DNA from 3 places in the Caballeronia eucalypticola genome. Region 2 is predicted to be linked to each of the others. Evidence: predicted binding sites of a transcription regulator. Region 2 holds the regulator's gene; each other region holds the start of a gene.
The links. The regulator FliA, encoded in region 2, starts transcription of late flagellar genes. The targets are predictions, from matches to a motif close to CTAAAGTTTNNNNNNNNNNNGCCGNTA.

Region 1 (6,871 bases), on a different contig from region 2:
GCGATCCTCGTGCTGATCCACACGCGGCTTATTTCGGCTTGAGAACCTTGATCGTGGTGTCGTCGATGACCACCGTCTGGCCCGCGCGGATCTTGCACGTCTTGCGCAACTCGATCTTGCCGTTGACCTTCACTTCGCCCTCGGCGACGCGTACTTTCGCCGAGCCGCCGCTATCGGCGAGGCCCATCAGCTTGAGCAGGTTGTGCAGTTCGACGTAGTCGCCTGTGAGCGTGAATTCGAGGCGCGGCATGGGGCAATCTTCGCAAGGTTGGGGCGGAAAGGGCGCCCATCATAAACCAGCCGGGCACGCCACGTGCGTCTACAGCTCAGACTGCCGGAAATCGGGCGTTCGGATGTTTGCCGACTGTCAGGAAGTGAAACCTTCGGTAACAATGACACGTTTTAGCGAACTCCACCGTCCGGCGCCGGGTCAGTCGCAGTGATCGATGCGCATTTTTAGCGTTTGTATTGGTCATCTGAAGTGTAGACGGGTATTGGCGGCGTATTGCGCCAGGCGCGGTGTTTGAGCATATAACGCCCATCGCCTGGATGCCGCAGCCGGTTGCAATGGAAGCAATCGATCACCCGGAATAAAAACTGCCAGCGAGGAAATGAATATGTTGCAAGCCAAAAAAATGCTGTTGGGTACCGCTTTTGTCGCCATGGGTGTGTCCGCATCCGCGTTCGCGCAGACCGCGCAGCCTGCCGATGCCGGCCAGATGGCCGCACCGTCCGCGCAAACCGCGCCGCCGCCGCAGAATATCGTCGCACCGGCGCCGACCGATCCGCTGGTCGTGAAACGCAATGCCAGCGCGCAGGCTAGCGCCGAGTACAAGGCGTCGAAGAAGGCATCGAAGCAGGACCTGAAGGCGACGAACAAGGAAGCGAAGGCGCAATACAAGGAGCAAGTGCGCAACGCCAAGATCAACAAGAAGGCCGATAACCAGACCGCCAACGACGATCTGAAGTCTGCCTTGCCGGATGGTCCGCAGAACACGAACCTGCAGCACTAAGTTTCCAGTTCGATGAATACAGCGCGGCCCCTTCAAGCGGGGCCGCTAGCAAGGAGGATTCATGACAACGACCACGAAGCGCTTGATCGCCGCATTGCTCGCGGGAGCGTTCGCGACGGCCGCCACGATGTCGGTCGCGCAGGCGCAGACGGAAAGCACAGCGGAACCCACGCACGCTGACAAGAAAGCAGCGAAGAAGCAAGCCGCCGCCGATAAAGACGCAAATCTGGCGCAGGCCAAGGCCGACAAGAAAAAGACGGAATCGCAATCGAAGGCGAATGAAGCCGCCGCCGATGCAAACCTGAAAAACGCGAAGAAAGCGGATTGATTCGACGCAAGGAATGGACGATGGCCCGGCGCGTGTGAACGCACCGGGCCATCTCTTTTTTATAGGGCCAAAAGCCTGCCGCATCAGTTGCTTGCGTCGAAGAGTTGTATGGATATACAGTGTGCGTCACCCGTTTTTAAAGTCCATGCGACGTGCTCACGCTTAACTCCGCCACCGACGACGATCTCGCGCCCAAGCAGGCGCAGGAAGATGTTGCGTCGTACCTGACCAAATTGAACGACGCGCAGCGTGAGGCGGTCGAGTACGGCACGCACACGTTGAACGCCCGCGATCCGGCCGGCGCGCTGCTGGTCATCGCCGGGGCGGGATCGGGCAAGACGAATACGCTGGCGCATCGCGTGGCGCATTTGCTGGTGAAGGGCGCGGACCCGCACAGAATCCTATTGCTGACGTTTTCGCGGCGCGCAGCCAGTGAGATGACGCGGCGCGTGACGCGCATCGCCGTGAATGCGTTGGGTAATCGCAGCGTGATCGCGCAGGGCCTCACATGGTCTGGAACCTTCCATAGCGTGGGCGCGCGGTTGTTGCGCGATTATGCGGATCTCGTGGGGTTATCGCCGTCGTTCACCATCAACGACCGCGAGGATTCCGCCGACCTGATGAACCTCGTGCGGCACGAACTGGGGTTATCGGCGAAAGAAAAGCGCTTCCCGGCCAAATCCACCTGCTTCGCCATCTATTCGCGCGTGGTCAATACCGGCGTATCGCTTGCCACCGTGCTCGATCAGGCCTTTCCGTGGTGCCGCGAATGGGAAGACGACCTGCGCCGCTTGTTCGCGGCGTACGTTCACGCGAAGCAGCAGCAAAGCGTGCTCGACTATGACGACTTGCTGCTCTACTGGTCGCATCTCGCCGCCGAGCCGTCCATTGCCGCGGATCTTTCCAGCCGTTTCGACCACGTGCTCGTCGATGAATACCAGGACACGAACAAGCTGCAGGCGTCCATCCTGCTATCGATGAAACCCGATGGCCGCGGCCTCACCGTAGTCGGCGACGACGCCCAGTCCATCTATTCGTTTCGCGGCGCGACGGTGCGCAATATCCTCGACTTCCCGAATCACTTCAATCCGCCCGCGAAATGCGTGACGCTCGAGCGCAATTACCGCTCGACGCAGCCCATTCTGGCGGCATCGAATGCGGTGATCGGACTCGCGGCCGAGCGATATACGAAGAACTTGTGGACCGACAAGGCATCGGCGCAACGGCCGCGTCTCGTCTCCGTAGCCGATGAAGCCGATCAGGCGCGTTATATCGTCGAACAGGTGCTGGAGGCGCGTGAAGGCGGCATGACGCTCAAGCAGCAAGCGGTGCTGTTTCGCGCCGCGCATCACAGCGCCGCGCTCGAAATCGAACTCACGCGGCGCAACATTCCGTTCGTGAAGTTCGGCGGGCTGAAGTTTCTCGATTCCGTTCACGTGAAGGACGTGCTCGCGGTCTTGCGCTGGGGTGAGAACCCGCGTGATCGCGTAGCCGGGTTTCGCGTGCTGCAATTGCTGCCGGGCGTGGGGCCGGCTATTGCCGGGCGTGTGCTCGATCAGGTCGCCGAGCGCTCCGACACGCCGGCTGCGTTAGCCGCATTCGCCGCGCCGTTGCGCGCGAGCGAAGACTGGCCGGCGCTTGTGGCGCTGATGTCGAAAATTTGCGCGCGCGAAAGCGGATGGCCTGCTGAGTTCGAAATGATCCGGCGCTGGTACGAACCGCATCTGGAACGCAATCACGAAGACGCGTCAATTCGCCATGGCGACGTGCTGCAGATGGAAAGCATCGCGTCTACGTATCCCACGCGCGAGCGTTTTCTCACCGAACTGACGCTTGATCCGCCCGATGCCACGAGCGATGAATCGGGTGTTCCGCTCATCGATGAGGATTATCTGATTCTCTCCACCATCCATTCGGCCAAGGGACAGGAGTGGAAGAACGTGTTCGTGATGAATGGCGTGGACGGTTGCATCCCGTCCGATATGGGCACGGGCAGCGACGAGGAAATTGATGAAGAAAGGCGGCTGTTGTACGTCGCCATGACGCGCGCAAAAGAGGATCTGCACATTGTCACGCCGCAGCGTTTCTACGTGCACAACCAGGTCCATATGGGTGACCGGCATGTGTGGGCGGCGCGTACGCGTTTCATCCCCGCGCATCTGATGCCGCAGTTCGAAGCGTGCGCGTGGCCCCCGGTCCCTGAGCCCGCCGCGCCGACGGCCGCCGGACTGGCCGCTGCGGCAAAGGCGAAAGTCGATATCGCCGCGCGGCTCAAGAAGATGTGGGAGTGAAGGGTTTCGTTTGAGCTCGCCAAGGGCTCAAGCTCCACTCAACGTTCCGCACGCGAAGGCTTCGGCGCTTTGCGCTCTGGCGTGAAGATCGTGCGCAACCAGTTGCCGAAGCGCGTGAACCCGTCATACGGCTCTTCAATAAAAATTTCCGGCTTGATCATGCGTATCTGCTCGAGCACTTGCTGTGCTTCCTGCTTTGCCACCGAGCCATGAAACATGCCGAGTCGCAGCAGGCAGCGCAGTTCACCGAGCTTTTCGCGCGCGGTCGATCCCGCGCTATGTTCTGTCGCAATCTTGGTTTCGTACACGCGTTGACGCAATGAATCGGCGAGACGCCATGCGGGCGTCTGCATTTTCATCTCCAGTTCCTGTATGTCCGATGCCGCCGACTTGATCTGCGACGCGAGCGTATCGATCTGCGCCGGGTCTCCGTTCGCCTCGGTCACGATCGCCGTCGCCCACGCGCGCGATGCCTTCACGAGATCGTCAGGTTTCCAGTCCGAGCGGACCGCAAAGCCGAAACCGTGTTCCCCGGCTTGACGCATCATCATTTCAACGACGTCGGGAAACTCCTTGTCGAGCGCCCGTTTCGCCCATGCGTACTGACCGTTTTGCAGCATTCGCTGCACTGCCTGTTCGGTCAGCGGCGTGGGGTTGTCGAGGAGTTTTGCGCGCAGGAAATCTTCGAACGTGGGCGTGACGAATTGCGGGTCGAACTTGAGCGACAGGCGAATCAGCGTCTCGAAGTCGCGGCGTAGCGCTGCGATCGTTTCGTCTTTAAATGTAAGGGTAATCTGACCCATGATGTTTCCCGGTTCCCGATCCCGTCGACCGGTTTCAGCCGGCGCGGAAAGACAGTCGGCGTCGCCATGAGGGCGACGGCCGTTCGTCTTTATATCGGCGTGGGGAGGGGAAACTTTAGGCCAGCTTTCAATTATTTCGTCGATGCTCGATCAACCGGCGCGGCGGTCTTATTTGACGGGAATGGTCGTGCCCGCTGGCATTGGCACGGCGGTCACGCTGTTCTTCGCGCTGCCGGTCGTAATCCGGTCGCTGTAGGTCAAGTAGACCAGCGTATTACGCTTGGCATCGGACTATACGCACTACATGCAGCGTCTTGAAGATAAACGACATCCGTTCCGAGAACACATCGGCTTTCTGCTTGAGCGGCGCATCGATCTTGATCGGCGCGACCTGACGGCAAGCTATGGAGGCCTCAGACGGGTCTTCGGCTATTCCCAGCGTTCCTTTAACGCCGCCCGTGCGGGCACGGGAGACGTAGCACGTGACGCCGGTGACCGCCGGGTCGTCGTACGCCTCGACCGTGACGCGATCCGAGCCGGTGAAGCGGAAATTCGTGTTGACGCTGGCTATTTCCTGGGCGTGCAGGGCAGGCGCAGCAAGCAACGCAACGAGCGACGAACATGACGCGAAAGACTTCAAGGAGAAGAGAGCGCGTTTCATCGGAATCCTTCGAGGAATGAGGAATTGAAAAAGGCGTCGTATTGTAACGACGCCTCGGTTCAATCCACGTGAAACCGCATGCCGCGCTTTCGCGTTACGTGTGAGCAATGCCGCGATCAGTGAAAAATCAGATACAGGATCACCAGCACGATCACCGGCACGCCAAGCAGCCAACCCAGTAGATAAGGCATTGTCTTCCTCCATTCGATTTCTGATTCGATGAATTCAGTATCGATGAGAGGCCGGCCCGCCGATACCCGCGCGTGTCCTATTCGACTGTAGGCGGGTTCCTATCGGCGGCACGTTTCTACTTCACACAAATGGCGTAGCGCGTGACCTGCCGATACCGCTCGTTGGGGCGCAACACGACGTCTTCCGCGTCGTCCATGTTGATCTGGTTTGGAAATCCACCCGCTTCGAGGCAGAGCGCGCCGTGCTTGTGATAGGTCACGCCGCGCTTGCCCGGCACGCCTTCGAGACTGTTGCTGGTGTAGAACACCAAGCCGCGTTCGGTGGTCGAGACGATCAGTTCGCGTCCGCTAGCCGGATGATAAACAGCCGCGACACGCCGCATTTCGGGCAGTTCGGTGACCGGCGCTTCGTTGCGCAACACAAAACAATGGTCGATACCGCCGCCCGCCAGCGTGAGTTGCTCGTTGTCGCGGGTATCGATACGCGGTCCGAGCAGCGCAGCCGTACGAAAGTCGAACGGGGTATCGGCGACGTCTTGCAGGTGGGTCGGAATCGTATGTTCATCGATGGCGAAAAACCGGTCGGCGGCAATCTCGATCTCGTGGTCGTGGATCGTAGTCGAGTCCACGCCCGACAGGTTGAAGTACGCGTGGTTCGTGAGATTGAGGGGCGTGGGGGCGTCCGTGAAGGCGTCGTAGGTGATCGTCAGTTCGCCCGCGTCGTTGAACGTGTAGGTCACCTGGACGGTGAGCGTGCCGGGAAAACCGTTATCGCCCGCGGGCGATTCCAGCGTGAACACCAACGCGTCTCCCCTGTGCTCCGCCTGCCATAGTTTGAAGCTGAAACCCTGGAAACCGCCATGCAGCGAGTTCGGCGGCTGATTCGCTTCGAGCGGGTACTCCACGCCATCGAGGGAAAAACGCGCGTTTGCAATGCGGTTCGCCCAGCGTCCGACGGTTGCGCCCATGTAGGCCGGACCCGTGGTGTACGCGGCGGGGGCGTCGTGGCCGAGCAGGATATCCGCCAGGTTGCCGTCGCGATCCGGCGCGAACCAGGAGACGAGAGCCGCGCCCAGATTCGTGACCGTTACCTTCGAGCCGTTGTCATGGCCCAGCGTGTGAAGATCGACAGGCGTACCATCCGCGAGGTTGCCCCAGTGGGTGCTGGAAAGGGTCATGGTGTGGTCTCCGGATTTTGATTTTTTGCCGGGTGGCGGGGCGCTTCGGGTTTAGCTTCCGGCTTGGATAAGCGGGGCAAGCGGTCACGATAAAGCCTACTGACGTAGTCAAGATGTTTGCCTGCGGCTTCCCGGGCGCGTAGCGGGTCGCGGGCGACGATGGCATCGAATATTGCCTGATGTTGCGCCAGCAAATCCGCTTCGACCTGATCGTCGTAGTCCACCAGCCGGTGCGATGTCAGCATCGATTCACGCACGAGTTCCTGCAGGCCGTGCATCACGTGGGCGAGGGCGAGGTTGTGGGTGGCATCGGCGATAGCGAGATGAAACGCGGCGTCGTGTTCGGCTATCCGCGTGCGTTTCGGTTCGATGGCGGCCGTCTTGAGCGCGTTGAACGCTTCGGTGA
Region 2 (6,871 bases):
AGCAAGTCGTGAACGACACCGTCATGAATGAACTGTCGTCGATGCGCGGCATGATGGAAGAGCACTTCGCCGGCTTGCTGTGGGGTGATCGCCAACGCCGCAGCCCGAACCACGCCGCACTGACCAAGCGCCTGTTCGCTGCTGGTTTCTCCGCGCAACTGGTCCGGATGCTGATCGACAACATGCCGGAGATCGAACAAGCCGAAGCGTCGATGGAATGGGTTCAGCAAGTGCTCGAAAACAACCTGCCCGTCATGGACAGCGAAGAATCGATGATGAACCGCGGCGGCGTTTTCGCGCTGATGGGACCGACGGGCGTAGGCAAGACCACGACCACCGCCAAGCTCGCCGCGCGCTGCGTAATGCGCTTTGGCGCCAGCAAGGTCGCGCTGCTTACCACCGACAGCTACCGGATCGGCGCGCACGAACAGCTGCGTATTTTCGGCAAGATCCTCGGGGTATCGGTGCATGCGGTGAAAGACGCGGGCGACCTTCAACTCGCGCTCTCCGAACTGCGTAACAAGCACATTGTTCTCATCGACACGATTGGCATGAGCCAGCGTGACCGCACTGTGGCCGATCACATCGCCATGTTGTGCGGCGCCGGCCATCCGGTGCAACGCCTGCTGCTGCTCAACGCAACCAGCCACGGCGATACGTTAAACGAAGTAGTTCAGGCGTACCAGAGCACGCCGGACCAGCCGCCGCTCGCGGGCTGCATCCTGACCAAGCTCGACGAAGCCACGAACCTGGGCGGCGTGCTCGACACCGTGATCCGCTACAAGCTGCCCGTGCATTACGTATCGACGGGACAGAAGGTGCCGGAAAACCTGTATGTCGCGACCAAGCGCTTCCTGATTAAAAGCGCCTTCTGCATCCCGCGCGACGGCTCGCCGTTCGTGCCGCAAGACGACGATGTGCCGCCGCTCCTGTCCGCGCTTTCCGCGCGCGCTTCCACCGAACTGCATGAGGTTCACTTTGGATAAGTTCGTGTCCGATCAGGCTGAAGGCCTGCGCCGGCTGCTGACGCGCAATGGCTCGCGGGTCGTCGCGGTGTGTGGCGCCCCGGCAGGTGGAATGGGCGGAAGCGGCAATACGTCGACGGTGGTGAACCTCGCGTCCGCCCTCGCCGCGCAAGGCAAGGATGTGCTGGTAATCGATGAACGCCAGAACGGGTTGTCGGTGACCCGGCTGGCCAAGGTGCCGGATAACGGTGCACTGGGCGCGGTCTTGTCCGGCAAGCGTTTTTTGCAGGACGCCGTCACGCGCACGCCGTTCGGCTTTTCGGTGATTGCCGCGCCTCGCGATGAACGCATCAGCCAGGACGCCGCGCATTGCCGGGTGCTGCTTGACGGACCCGCCGATGTCGTCCTGATCGATACCCAGCTCGATCGCAGCGGCGCGCTCTCAAATCTGGCCGTGCAAGCGCACGACTTCGTGATCGTGACCCGCGTAGCGCCCGCCGCGATCACCGAGGCGTACGCCTGCATCAAGCGTCTGCACTACGCACACGCGATCGGCCGGTTCCGAGTTGTCGTGAATCACGTGAAGAACGGCGCAGACGCGAAAATCGCCTTCGATAACCTCGCCGGCGTCGCCAATCGTTATCTCGCGGTGCAACTCATGCCTGCCGGTTGCGTAGCAGAAGATCCGCGCGTGGCGCGGGCGCATGAACTATCGCGTTGCGCGGTGGAAGCTTTTCCGGCGACGGCGGCCGCCCGGGATTATCGGCAGATTGCCGCTGAATTGCAGTACTGGCCGATGCCGAAAGCGTCGCAGTTTGAATGGCCCGTGCAGTCCTTGCGAGCGGAAACGCCGCACGGATTGGAGCGCTCGATCAACTCCGGCGCGGTTCGCCGCACGGAAACACCATTGATGCAGCTTGCGATGAGCAGCGCCGCGTCCGTGTGATGCAGCAAGAGAAGGAACAAGGTGAATGCGATGTATAACGCCCAGGGAAAACTGTCACAGTCCGAGGTCCTGACCCGCTACGCACCGTTGGTGCGCCGGCTTGGCCTGCAACTCGTGGCGAAAATGCCGGCTAGCGTCGATCTGGATGACTTGATCCAGGCCGGCATGATCGGTTTGCTCGATGCCGCCAGCCGTTATAAAGAAGATCAAGGCGCTCAGTTCGAGACCTACGCCAGCCAGCGGATTCGCGGCGCGATGCTCGACGAGTTGCGCGCCAACGACTGGCTTCCGCGCAGCATGCGCAAGACTTCGCGCGAAGTGGAATCCGCGGTGCACAAGGTTGAACAGCATCTTGGACGCTCGGCGAGCGAGCAGGAAGTGGCTGAGCATCTGAACATGCCGCTGATCGAATATCAGGCCATGCTGCAGGATCTGCATGGCAGCCAGTTGATCTATTACGAAGACTTCGACCGGTCTTCCGATGACGAGCCGTTTCTCGATCGTTATTGCGTCGATAAAGCCGACCCGCTTTCCGCGTTGCTCGATGGAAGCTTGCGTTCGGCGCTGGTCGAGGCAATCGATAAATTGCCTGAGCGCGAAAAGCTGCTGATGAGCTTGTACTACGAGAAGGGCTTGAATCTGCGCGAAATTGGCGCCGTGATGGAAGTCAGCGAATCGCGTGTCTGCCAGTTGCATAGCCAGGCCGTTGCGCGGCTGCGGGCCAAGTTGCGGGAACAGGCTTGGTCGGGCGTGGAGGCTTGAGTATCGGCGAATGAAAAGACGGATGGAAACCAGTCAGGTTTCGAAATCCGCGTCCGCCGCGAACTCTGTCTGGCCTTTGCCCAATGACTTGGCGCGATACATCGCGCGATCGGCGGCGCGCATCAGCACGGCAATATCTCTGTAGCCGGGACTCAAGTCCGGCGAGATCAGGCAAGCACCAATGCTCGCCGATACATTCACCACCCGGTCCTGCACCGACTTCATTTCCTCGAGCACCGCGTGCACGCCGTTTGCCACCGTCTGCACCGCGTGATTGCCCGTCACGTGCCGCGCCAGCACGACAAATTCATCGCCGCCTAGCCGCGCGACTGTATCGGTGGTTCTTACCCTTCTTGCCAGCAGGCCCGCGAAAGTTTGCAGCACGACGTCGCCGACTTCGTGGCCATAGGTATCGTTGACTTCCTTGAAGCCGTCGAGATCGATCATCAGCAACGCGGTCGCGCCTTCCTGTCCCGTCGATATCGCGATCATTGCCCGGCCGATGGTCTGCTCCAGCATGTAGCGGTTGCTCAAACCCGTGAGCGGGTCGGTGCCCGCCTTGAGCGCGAGGTCGCGGTTCGCACTGCCGAGCCGGCCGACCAGCACGGCGAGGTAGACCGATGCGCCGAACACACTCAAGCCAATCCCGAGCGCCGCGGAGCGATTGATCATCCACCACGGCTGCAGTACCGACAACGCGACGATGCCCACCATCGCCGTGACACACGACAATGCCAGCGTGCGCTTGCCGTAACGCCCGCCCGCGCCGATCAGAAAGAGGAAGACCGCCCATAGCATGGGCAAGGTGAGTGCGCCTCCGGCACCCAGGATCACGGTGAGCAGGGCCTGATCGGCGACAGTGGTGAATGCGAGGCGCAGATTCGACTGCCGTTGCATTCTGCTGATGATTAGCCGCGTCGCTACTCCATAGATCAGATAGAGCGCGAGCGCATGGAAGCTGGCAATGGCGGCGGGCGTTGGAATGGTCCACGCCAGCACGCCGTACACGGCCGTTGCGAGGCCGCACAGTATGACTCTTAGCGTCGCCTGCTCTTTTTCCGGATCGAGAAAAGTCGACCACACGTAACCGCGGTGCCGATGCAAGGGGTCATTCGCCTGCCCCATTCTGAGTCTCCCTGATGTGCTGATCGATGCCGCGTTTTATGCAGTTTCTGCGTAGTACAGAATTGCAATCGTACTGCGTCGCTAAAAAGTGGCCGAAAATCGCCTGATTCAGCCAGATTTTGGCGGACCGATGCTGATTCGTTACGATCCACTTGGGACGAGTGGTACGCACGCGGCGCGCCCGGGTATTTTGTTTTGGCGAGTTGCGTTTGTGCCTCGCTTGTTTTCGAATCGATGTTCGGACCTTCATTTGGCTTCTTGGCTTCTTATTCACTACGTAGATTTTTCGACGCCCGATGCAACCCTTTGAATCCGCGCTTTCAACTGGCGACATAAACGCTACCGATGACTCTCACTCCGCGCGCGATGCCGCGTTGCTCGGCGAATGGCTGCCTGTGTGTAACAGCGCCGACGTTCCCGCCGGGGAATTACGTGGGTTCGTAGTGGCAGGCGAGCGACTGGTGGTCTGGCGCAACGCGTCGGAGGCTGTAGGTCCGGCAGCACCGCCCGATATCTCCACCGATGTCCACGTCTGGCGTGATCGCTGTCCGCATCGTGGGGCGCAGTTATCGTTGGGATCGGTGACGGGCGGCTTGATTACGTGTCCGTATCATGGCTGGCGTTACGACGTCGATGGCCAGTGCATCCACATCCCCTCCAATCCGTCGATACGCCCCGCGAAGCGCGCTTGCGCGCTGACGTATCGCGTGGAAGAGAAATACGGCGTGGTGTGGACGTGCCTTGGTGAGCCGTCGCGTCAGCTCGATTTCTTTCCGGAGTACGCGGCAAACGACAGGCCGGGCGCGCGCCGGATCAATCTTGCGGCGCAGACCGTGCGTTCATCGGCGCCGCGCGTGGTCGAGAATTTCCTCGATATGGCGCACTTCCCGTTTGTGCACACAGGCATTCTCGGTGACGCATCGCACGCAGAAGTACAGGATTACGAAGTAATTTCAATCGATGACGGGCTTGAGGCTCGGCAATGCCGGTTTTGGCAACCGGCGGGATTGCCGGGACAGGAGGGCGTGGATATTTACTATGTGTATCGAGTGAAACGGCCGCTGGTGGCGAGTCTGTCGAAAGCGGCGCAGCACGGTGCGGGGGCGTTGCACCTATTGCTGGTGGCGTCGCCGGTGAGTGAAACGGAGACGCGGGCGTGGATGGTGTCGGTGTTTGAGGACAAGTCGACGCACTCGGATGAAGCGTTGTATGACTTCAATATGCGGATACTGATGCAGGACACGCCGATAGTGGAATCGCAATGGCCGAAGAGGCTTCCGCTCGATCCGCACGCGGAGTTGCATCAGGTTTGTGATCGACTGTCGGTGGGGTATCGACAGTACTTGAGGGAACGGGGATGGGGGTACGGGACGGAGTTGGGTGGGGGATAGAGGCCGTCGTACTTCGCTCATGGACTACAGCGGAATTTGTTCGAATTTTCCGCCGCTGTACCGCCATGGCACTCGAAACGTAGCACATCACGCAGATGGATGGCACGCGCGACAGTCTTTTCCACTCGGCAGAGTTCCTGGATGGCGTGAGCCAGATGCGGGGAAAGATTATTGTCGAAGAAGTACTTCATGCTGCCATCTGCTCGTAGCGGATGGCGGCTTCGACTGCGGCGAGCGGGATATCAAACAATGATGCGACCATCTCCTTGTTTTTCTCGGCCTTGAAGGTCTCGGCGACACTATGCGTTCTGACGCCATGGTCAGTGAGCACAGGGTTGCCAAACGCGATTGCCGGATCGAGCACGATCACCTTGTTGCGATTGAGCGGACACCAACGCGTTGCTTGACTGTCACCTGCAAATTCGATCCCCATGTACAACGCCGGCCGAACGATGTGTTCAAACACCAATTGGCGCTTGGCAAGATCGGTCATTTCAGCGTCGCGGTGTTGGTGCAACGCTTCGGCAGAGATGGATTTGCCATCGGTCAAAAAAACCGATGTGCAGTAAAAGGATATTCAGTTCCAGACATGGCTTTCGCGCCTTCGATCGCACCACGAATTACCTGAAGTGGCACGTCATGATTGCGGAACGCCTTGACGATGCATAGTTCTATCAGGTCGCGAAAACCGATGACCTTTTCGTCGAAATCGGCAAGCTGGGACTTCCATAGTGGAGCACCGACACCACCCTTGAACGCATAGCCGAACGGCCAGCGGCTCACCTCGCGCGATTGAGCGCCGGTGAGTCCTTCTGCTTCCTGAAGGGTGTATAGGCCAATGCCAGTAAGTTCCATGTGGGCATTCTACCGGTAAGCGCAACGTCGGCTTGACGGGGTTTTTTGGCATTTTTTGTCGATCGGTCTTGTGATTTGGATCCGCGTCGCCCGGGGAAGCTCGCCTTTCCATCATGACACTGCACGCTCCGCTTCTCTTTTTGCCAAACAGGCGAGCGAGCAACCTTCGGCAACAAGGCGCATCGGGCGCTACATGGATGTTTGTACGGCGGCCTGGAGCCTGGAGCCTGGTGGGTTATGCGCCCGCGGTCGGGGTGACGGCGCTGCTGGTTAGCTACTGCTCGCAGTGGCTCAGGCGCCGCTTTACGATGGACGCGTGAAAGGATTCGGGTACGTAGCCGTCGCCCTGCCGGTGTCGCTTACGAGCGACCTTCCGAGATTACATCCTGCAATATGCTCCCAAATGGAGTGATGCCGTTAAAGCGCATCGTGGCAAAGCGCCATCATCCTCTGCACCATTGTGCTCGAACTATTGAGTTCCATTTCATCGGTGAAGAGTGCCTGCACGCTCGACAGACGAACCGCGACCCCTGCTTCCAGCAAGTCTTCACTAGCAATCTTCAACGCAAGTTGGCCGATTCGGACACGCTCGAGCCAATGCATCGTCAGTTGATTCTTCTTAAGCCATCGACGGCAACATTCAACGACATGGTCCACGCGCCATGCGTGATGCAACGCGTACGACGCCGCTGCGATTGCGACGAGGAAACATAGCAACTCGGCACGCGCGCGGTCATTCTCGGTAAGTTCAGCTTTGGTCATGCTTATCGGCCCGCCTATGCTCGTTTTTATCTACACCACCACATGTGGGCGCAGGCCCAAGAATC
Region 3 (6,871 bases), on a different contig from region 2:
AAGCGTCATCTCTTCCGTGCTGCGGTCGACAATACTCGTCAGCGCCGCGTTAATCTTTGACATGCCGATCAAACCGACGACAGACACCACGCCGAGAAGAACAAGTAAGGCACCAAAAGCAGCCGAGAGGCGGGTCACAACTTTGAACTGGCTCATCAAAATGACCTTGTAGATTGGAATTTAAAACACACGTATTTCTGCTTTAGCGAGCCATTCGGCGATATGACTTTCTTTCAACTTACTGTCTTTCAAATTCCTTAAGCCGGTGCCGGGCAGACATGCGTGGCCTTGCCTCTGGCGTCATATCGTCGATCTTTAGAAGTCTTGCGTTGCAGTGGAAATGCGTTCGTGTGCGGATTGTGGATTGCAGTGCGGATTGGGGATGGGCAGCCGGGCTGTCCTTGACGGTTGGCGGAAAAAAGCAAACGTCACCAATTTATCGGCGGTTGGCGGGCAATCTTTAGCGGTTCTCACGAATCACCGCCTCTCACTTGCGCAAGGACGCAATCAAGACCGCGACCGGAATACTCAAAAAGACCTGCCGGGTAGTCGCCATACCGGTATAGGTAGCGGACTGGCTGCACCGCGACTCACGCCGTAAGATCCGGGTTGAAGCCGCTCGCTTGCTTGCTTTGCGCGAAGCGGTTGCTCCGGCCCTCAAGAGGTCGCAGGGCAAATGCAACTCCACGCCGACCTGGACAGAACGATGGACAAACAAACGGCAAGCGCACCTCAGGGCAGTCATGACACGCCTCCGGAGACGGAAGAGTTCACCCACTGGCGGCGCAATCTCATCGTCTGCGTATTTGGATCGTTCACGACCATCGTGGCCATGACGCTCATGCTGCCGTTCTTGCCGCTTTACGTGGAGCAGTTAGGCGTCAAGGACCACGCCGCGATCGTCCAGTGGTCGGGCGTCGCTTATGGGGCGACATTTTTTACCGCGGCATTGACCGCGCCGCTTTGGGGAAAGCTTGCCGATCTCTACGGCCGCAAGCCGATGCTGATCCGCGCCAGCCTCGGCATGGCCATCATCATGTCCCTGATGGGGATGGCGCATAACGTCTGGCAACTCGTCGGTCTCAGGCTGCTCGCGGGTTTGCTTGGCGGTTTTGCATCGGGTTCTACCGTGCTGGTCGCCACGCAGACACCGAAAGAGCGATGCGGCTGGGCGCTCGGGGTCCTGTCTTCCGGCATCATGGCCGGCAATCTGGTCGGCCCCCTTATTGGTGGATCGTTGCCGCCGCTGATCGGCATACGGTCGACCTTTCTCGCGTCCGGTGCACTTATTTTTATTACGTTCCTCGCGACCGTATTCTTCGTCAAGAACGAGCGTCATCCGGGCTTGAACAAGAAGGGGAAACAGCGCGGCAGTTGGGCCCAGATCGCAGACAAGCGGCCGACCGTTGCCATGCTGGTGACCGGCATGCTCCTGATGCTGGCAAACATGTCGATCGAGCCGATCATCACGGTCTACGTGGCGCAAGTAGTCGATGTCCGCCAGGTCACGTTTGTCGCGGGACTGGTGATGTCGGAGGCAGCATTGGGCAGCATTCTCTCGGCCTCGTACCTGGGTAAGCTCGCCGATCGCCTGGGGCATTGGACCGTCATTATCGGTTGCCTGGCGGTATCAGGCATTCTGCTGATCCCGCAAGCGTTTGTCACGCAAGGCTGGCAATTAGTGGGGCTGCGATTCCTGATGGGTCTGGCACTCGGCGGACTGTTGCCTTGCGTTGCCAGCGTGATCCGGCATAACGTGCCGGCGTCCGTTGCGGGCAATATGCTCGGTTATTCGACGTCCGCGCAATATACCGGGCAGGTTGTCGGACCGCTTGCCGGCGGTTTCGTCGGAGGACATTTCGGCATGCGCGAAGTGTTTTTTGGCACCTCGGCACTGATGATCGGGGGCGCAATTTACAACTGGATTCTCAGGACCAACATGGTCGATAGAGCGCCGGCCCCATCGCCCGGCGGTGCGGTTGAACAAGCCGCCAAGGATCGCTGATTGCATCGTTGATCAGGCTACTCGCTCAAAGCGCGCCCTGCGCCTCGAACGTGTCGATAATACCGTTGGGTCATTAACCGTCTGAGGTCTGCATGGAGCTGCGACAACCCCGCTATTTCATCGCGGTAGCCGAAGAAATGAAGCCGAAGAAATGAACATCACGCGCGCGGCCAGTCGTCTCCACATGACGCAGCCGCCGCTTAGCAGGCAGATACAGCAGATAGAAGAAATTGTCGGATTGGCGCTGTTCGAACATGGTTCGCGGCCTTTGCGTTTGACCGAAGCGGGCCGAGTTTTCTATACACAGGCAAAGCGCCTTGTCGATGAAAGCGACGAGCTCGTGCCGCTCACCTGCAGGCTCGCACAACAGGCGGAACGCATTGTGATCGGCTTCGTGCCGTCATTCTTTATGGCGCGCTGCCACAGGTCATCCGCGCATTTCGCGAGGCCGCTTCGCAGATCGAATTGTCGCTGATCGAGATGTTCACGCTTGAACAACTCGGTGCATTAAAGGGCGGACGAATCGATGTCGGCTTTGGACGACTGCGCTTTGACGACGTGCAACTGACGCGCGAAGTACTCGTCGAGGAACGGATGATTGCCGCGCTGCCGGAAGATTATCCGTTAGCCGATGCTTCGGTCGAGTTGACGCTGGAGGCGTTGGCACGCGAGACGCTGATTGTTTATCCGAGTTCACCGCGCCCGAGTTATGCGAACCAGCAGTTATCGGCACTGCGCGATCATGCGCTTGAACCGGCCTCCGTACACGAAGTGCGAGAGTTGCAGACAGCGCTTGGACTCGTTGCGGCGCGAGTGGGTGTGTCGCTTGTCCCTGAGAGTGTCGATGGTTTAAGGGTACATGGGGTGGTCTATCGGCACCTTCCAGAACCTGGTCCCACGTCGCCCATCATCATGAGCCGACGCCTTCAGGATGAAGGGCAGACCACGGCTCTTTTCTATTCCATCGCGCGACCTGTTCCGTGGTGGCGAGGAAGGACCCGCACGTTAAAAAAAGTCCCACCCAGGCGGGATGGGACTCAAGCACGACGAGGAGGAACTTCGTCGCGGGACACACCCTCAGAAGGGTGATCCCAGTGTCTCCGCATTCGCGCCGAAATGGAATATTTCAGGGGCCGATCTAACAACATTTAACGATCTGCACATCGGGAACGCGCGCACCGCCTGACGTGTCCTCCGTCGCATGACGTTACTCGGCGCGCGGTGCGTTGCCGGTCAACCCCTGCCGCCGGCCAGTGCGCCCGCGCTGTTAGCCCCGCCGAACAACGCAGTCAGATAGCTCGCATTGCTAGCCATATGCGCCATCAGCGTATTGAGCGCGGTGAACTGCGCGTTGTAGCTATTCGTCAGTTGCGTGGCGAATGCATCCAGCTTCGTGCCCTGGACCTTGATGTTGTCGAGGTCCTTGTTGAGCGCGTTTGTCCTGTTATCGATCAGGCCATCTTTCTTCAGAAAAGTCGTGAGGGTCTTGTTCATCTCCGCGCCGATGCCGGAGCCCGCGCTGAACAATGCGTTGATCGTGCCGGGCTTGGTGGTCAACGCTGCGTTCAACACGGTTTCGTCAATCTTCAACGTGCTGTCCTTTTGCAGCGTGATGCCGATTGACCCCAGGTTCGCCATTCCCTTGACGCCGCCCGCAGAAGTCGGGACGCCCTTGCTGATCACGGTGGCAAGCGCGTTCCTGACCGTGTTCATCATCGAGTCGCCGAGCAACGGGCCACCTTGCGAACCCTTGGGTTGCGACGCATCGAAGGAAGTCAGCGACGCAGCCATGCTGATGAAATTGTTATACGCCGTGACGAAAGCCTTGAGCGAGGTCTGCTGGGCGGTTGTGTCGGCGCTGATGCTCAGCGTCTGGGTCGTGCCGACGGACTCGGAAGTCAGGTTGATCGACAAGCCCACAATAGCCGATGTCACGCTGTTGGTCGGGCTGCTGACCTCGGTGCCGGCCACCGTCAGCAACGCGTCCCTGCCGGCCGCGGTTTGCTTCCAGTTCGCCGATGTCTCAATGGTCGTGTACGGCGCCACGGTCTTGGCCGGGTCCGTTGGGTCGACGGTCGATATGGACGAGCTGACGTTGAGCTTCGATAACCCCGTGTTGTCGCCCGAGCCGGTTGGCGTGACCTCCACCGAGATACCGCTTGCCTTGCCCGTCGTCGATGAGTGCAGCACGAGATGGGCGCCGTCCGTACCGGTGATCACCGTTGCGCTTACGCCCGGATTGCCGGAAGCCGAATTGATCGCGGCTGCAATGCCGCTGAGCGTGTTGTTCGACGAATCGATGTTGATCGAAACGTCCGAGCCGCCCACCGAGAGTTTCAGCGTGCCGGTTCCGAGCGTTTCCTTCGCGCCGAACGCACCCGAGGTAATACTTTGCGATGTCGCTATGTTAGTGACCTGGATCGCGTAGCTGCCCGTGGTCGCGCCCTTGCCTGCAGTGGCCGTCAGACCCTTGCCGTCGGCCTTGGCGATGACAGCGGACAACGCGCTGCCATCGGACAGGGACGCCAGCGAGCTTTGCAACAGCGACATGACCGATTTCAACGAACCCACGGCGGTCAGTTGCGAGGTACTGGTCTTCTGTTTTGCCACGTTAGCCGCGTTCAATCCGGCGACCCGCGCATTGACGATAGCCGCGACAAGCGCGGGGACGTCAGTGTTTTTGCCGGTCGAGCCGTTGATCAGAGATTGTCCCGCAGACTTGATTGCGTCAGACATAGAAACTGGAACTCCCTTGGTTAGCTCGTTGGGGTGATCGACACGCAGGCTTCACTCAGTTAAGTACCTGCGCCAATGTTGCGATCAATCACCTTAATATTACGGTAAGCCAACACAATACTTTAGTTAAGTTTTCATGTTATTTGCTAATAGATTACAAACTGGGGCACCCGGAGCAGTGCCAAGCCCGTTTACTCAACCCGAGTAGAAAACAAAAATTAGGCGACGGATTTTTCTGAAGCGCGCGTTTAAGCACTCGACAGACATCTGCATCGAGCGTCTTTTCAATCTCAGGGAACCGTTATGAAAGCACTAAAAGATCGGGCTTCATCCACGTTTGCAGTCAAGACCGCCTTGGCTCTCCTCACTGCCGTGGCCGCGCTGACCAGCGTGCCGGCATTCGCGCAAGCGGTCATCATTGCCCCGTCGGCGCCGCCGCCAATGCGCACGGAAGTCGTGCCCGTCGCGCGTCCCGGATATGTGTGGGACGGCGGCCACTGGCGGTGGGCCGGCCGCGGCTACGAATGGGTGCCGGGCCACTGGCGGCCGGTGCGGATCGGCGCACGCTGGGTGCCGGGTCACTGGGTGCAGCGCGGACCTAACTGGCGATGGATCGAAGGTCACTGGGCCCGCTAATCAGCGCTCAGCTACGGTCACCTACGTTCACCGTAGCTCCATCACCTTCCGAGCCAGGACAGACATCATGTTTAAAACGCTGGTCGTTATTGTGTTTGCCGCCGCGGCACTTTCCGCGTGTGTCGTTTATCCCGCGCGGCCGGCTTATTATCGGCCGGCGGTCGTCGTGTACTGAGCAGTCCTCGCGCCGGCGCACCGGGTCGCAATCCTTCCCGGCGCAGGCTGTTGAACATGTACTGCGAGACAAAAAACATTGAAAGAAGAAGATCCGGACGCGGAGTTGTTAGCGCGTATCGATGGCAGGGAACCCGGAGCGGTTCGCGAGATGGTCGCGCGCAAACTGCCGCGGCTGCTCGCGCTCGCGACCCGGATGCTGGGAGACCGTGACGAGGCAAGCGACGTGGCACAGGAAGCGTTCGTACGGATCTGGAGGCAGGCGTCGCGCTGGCAGCGCGGCCAGGCTCGCTTCGACACCTGGCTGCACCGCGTGGCGCTCAACCTGTGTTATGACCGCTTGCGTCGCCGTCAGGATGTCGTCGCGGAAGACGACGCGCCCGAACCCGTCGACCAGGCGCCGCTGCCGGAAGATCAACTCGACGAGACCGCGCGCAGCGAGCGCATTGCCGCCGCGCTCGCCGCGCTGCCGGCACGCCAGCGCGAGGCACTGGTATTGCAGTATTACCAGGAACTATCGAACGTCGAGGCTGCGGCTTTGATGGGCATCAGCGTGGAAGCGCTGGAAAGCCTGCTCTCGCGCGCACGCCGCACGTTGCGCAGCCGTCTTGCCGGCGAACGCGGCGAGCATGTCTTTGGAAAGGAACGCCGATGACCCCCGAACGTTTTCGCCGCCTCACCCAGGCTTATGGCGCCACGCCGGAACATTGGCCGGCCGCCGAACGCGCAGAAGCCGAAGCGCTGCTCGCTCAACGTGACCCTGCCGCTCTGGCCGCTCTGGCCGACGCCCAGGCGCTCGACCTTGTGCTCTCGAGGCACAGCGTTGCCGCGCCCGAATCCGAACTGGTCCGGCGCATCCTGGCGTCCGCACCGCCTGTACAGATCAAGCCGCCCCGTCAGCAAGCCGCGTGGAAACGGCCGCACTGGTGGATCTCGGGCGCGGGTCTCGTGGGCGCGGGGGTGGCCGGAATCGCTGCGGGCGTGCTGGCCATTTCGTTGACCGGGTCTATCTACAACACGCCGGCGAACCCGCCGAGCCTCTTCGATCAAACCGGTGAAAGCACCGTATTTAGCAGCGCAACGGCCGACTGGAGCGACCAATGACCATGGCGATAACCCGGCTCAAGACACTGCTGATCGTGTCACTGGTGCTCAACATTTTCCTGCTCGGCGCAATCGCGGGCGGGACGTATCGATGGGTGGCGAAGCAAAAGGCAGAGGTGCTGGCGCAGCAACGCGGCTTGCGTTTCGCCGCGGCTGAGCTCCCCCCGGAACGTCAGGACCAGTTGCGTGAAGCGCTGCGGCAGACGCGCCGTGAGA

Region 1: ACMX25_RS07515 (DUF4088 family protein) is a predicted target of FliA. The motif match lies at 4,528-4,554, and genes of this name have one in related genera.
Region 3: fliD (flagellar filament capping protein FliD) is a predicted target of FliA. The motif match lies at 4,841-4,867, and genes of this name have one in related genera.

The regions. Positions count from the first base shown of each region.
Region 1 covers NZ_JBLKRU010000004.1:235,619-242,489, forward strand. Annotated here, with positions in the region: gene ACMX25_RS07495 (RNA-binding S4 domain-containing protein) at 29-250, opposite strand; gene ACMX25_RS07500 (hypothetical protein) at 618-1,013, shown strand; gene ACMX25_RS07505 (hypothetical protein) at 1,075-1,341, shown strand; gene ACMX25_RS07510 (ATP-dependent helicase) at 1,494-3,632, shown strand; gene ACMX25_RS07515 (DUF4088 family protein) at 3,671-4,435, opposite strand; partial or broken gene ACMX25_RS07520 (CreA family protein) at 4,604-5,096, opposite strand; gene ACMX25_RS07525 (aldose epimerase family protein) at 5,404-6,465, opposite strand; gene ACMX25_RS07530 (FadR/GntR family transcriptional regulator) at 6,462-6,871, opposite strand, start outside.
Region 2 covers NZ_JBLKRU010000001.1:367,959-374,829, reverse strand. Annotated here, with positions in the region: gene flhF (flagellar biosynthesis protein FlhF) at 1-986, shown strand, start outside; gene ACMX25_RS01785 (MinD/ParA family ATP-binding protein) at 979-1,911, shown strand; gene ACMX25_RS01780 (RNA polymerase sigma factor FliA) at 1,942-2,673, shown strand; gene ACMX25_RS01775 (GGDEF domain-containing protein) at 2,707-3,798, opposite strand; gene ACMX25_RS01770 (Rieske 2Fe-2S domain-containing protein) at 4,095-5,189, shown strand; gene ACMX25_RS01765 (hypothetical protein) at 5,207-5,380, opposite strand; gene ACMX25_RS01760 (DUF433 domain-containing protein) at 5,377-5,739, opposite strand; gene ACMX25_RS01755 (hypothetical protein) at 5,736-6,044, opposite strand; gene ACMX25_RS01750 (hypothetical protein) at 6,462-6,806, opposite strand.
Region 3 covers NZ_JBLKRU010000009.1:23,577-30,447, forward strand. Annotated here, with positions in the region: gene ACMX25_RS12795 (methyl-accepting chemotaxis protein) at 1-156, opposite strand, end outside; gene ACMX25_RS12800 (MFS transporter) at 707-2,005, shown strand; partial or broken gene ACMX25_RS12805 (LysR family transcriptional regulator) at 2,098-2,977, shown strand; gene fliD (flagellar filament capping protein FliD) at 3,239-4,741, opposite strand; gene ACMX25_RS12815 (YXWGXW repeat-containing protein) at 5,045-5,377, shown strand; gene ACMX25_RS12820 (RNA polymerase sigma factor) at 5,631-6,206, shown strand; gene ACMX25_RS12825 (hypothetical protein) at 6,203-6,655, shown strand; gene ACMX25_RS12830 (periplasmic heavy metal sensor) at 6,652-6,871, shown strand, end outside.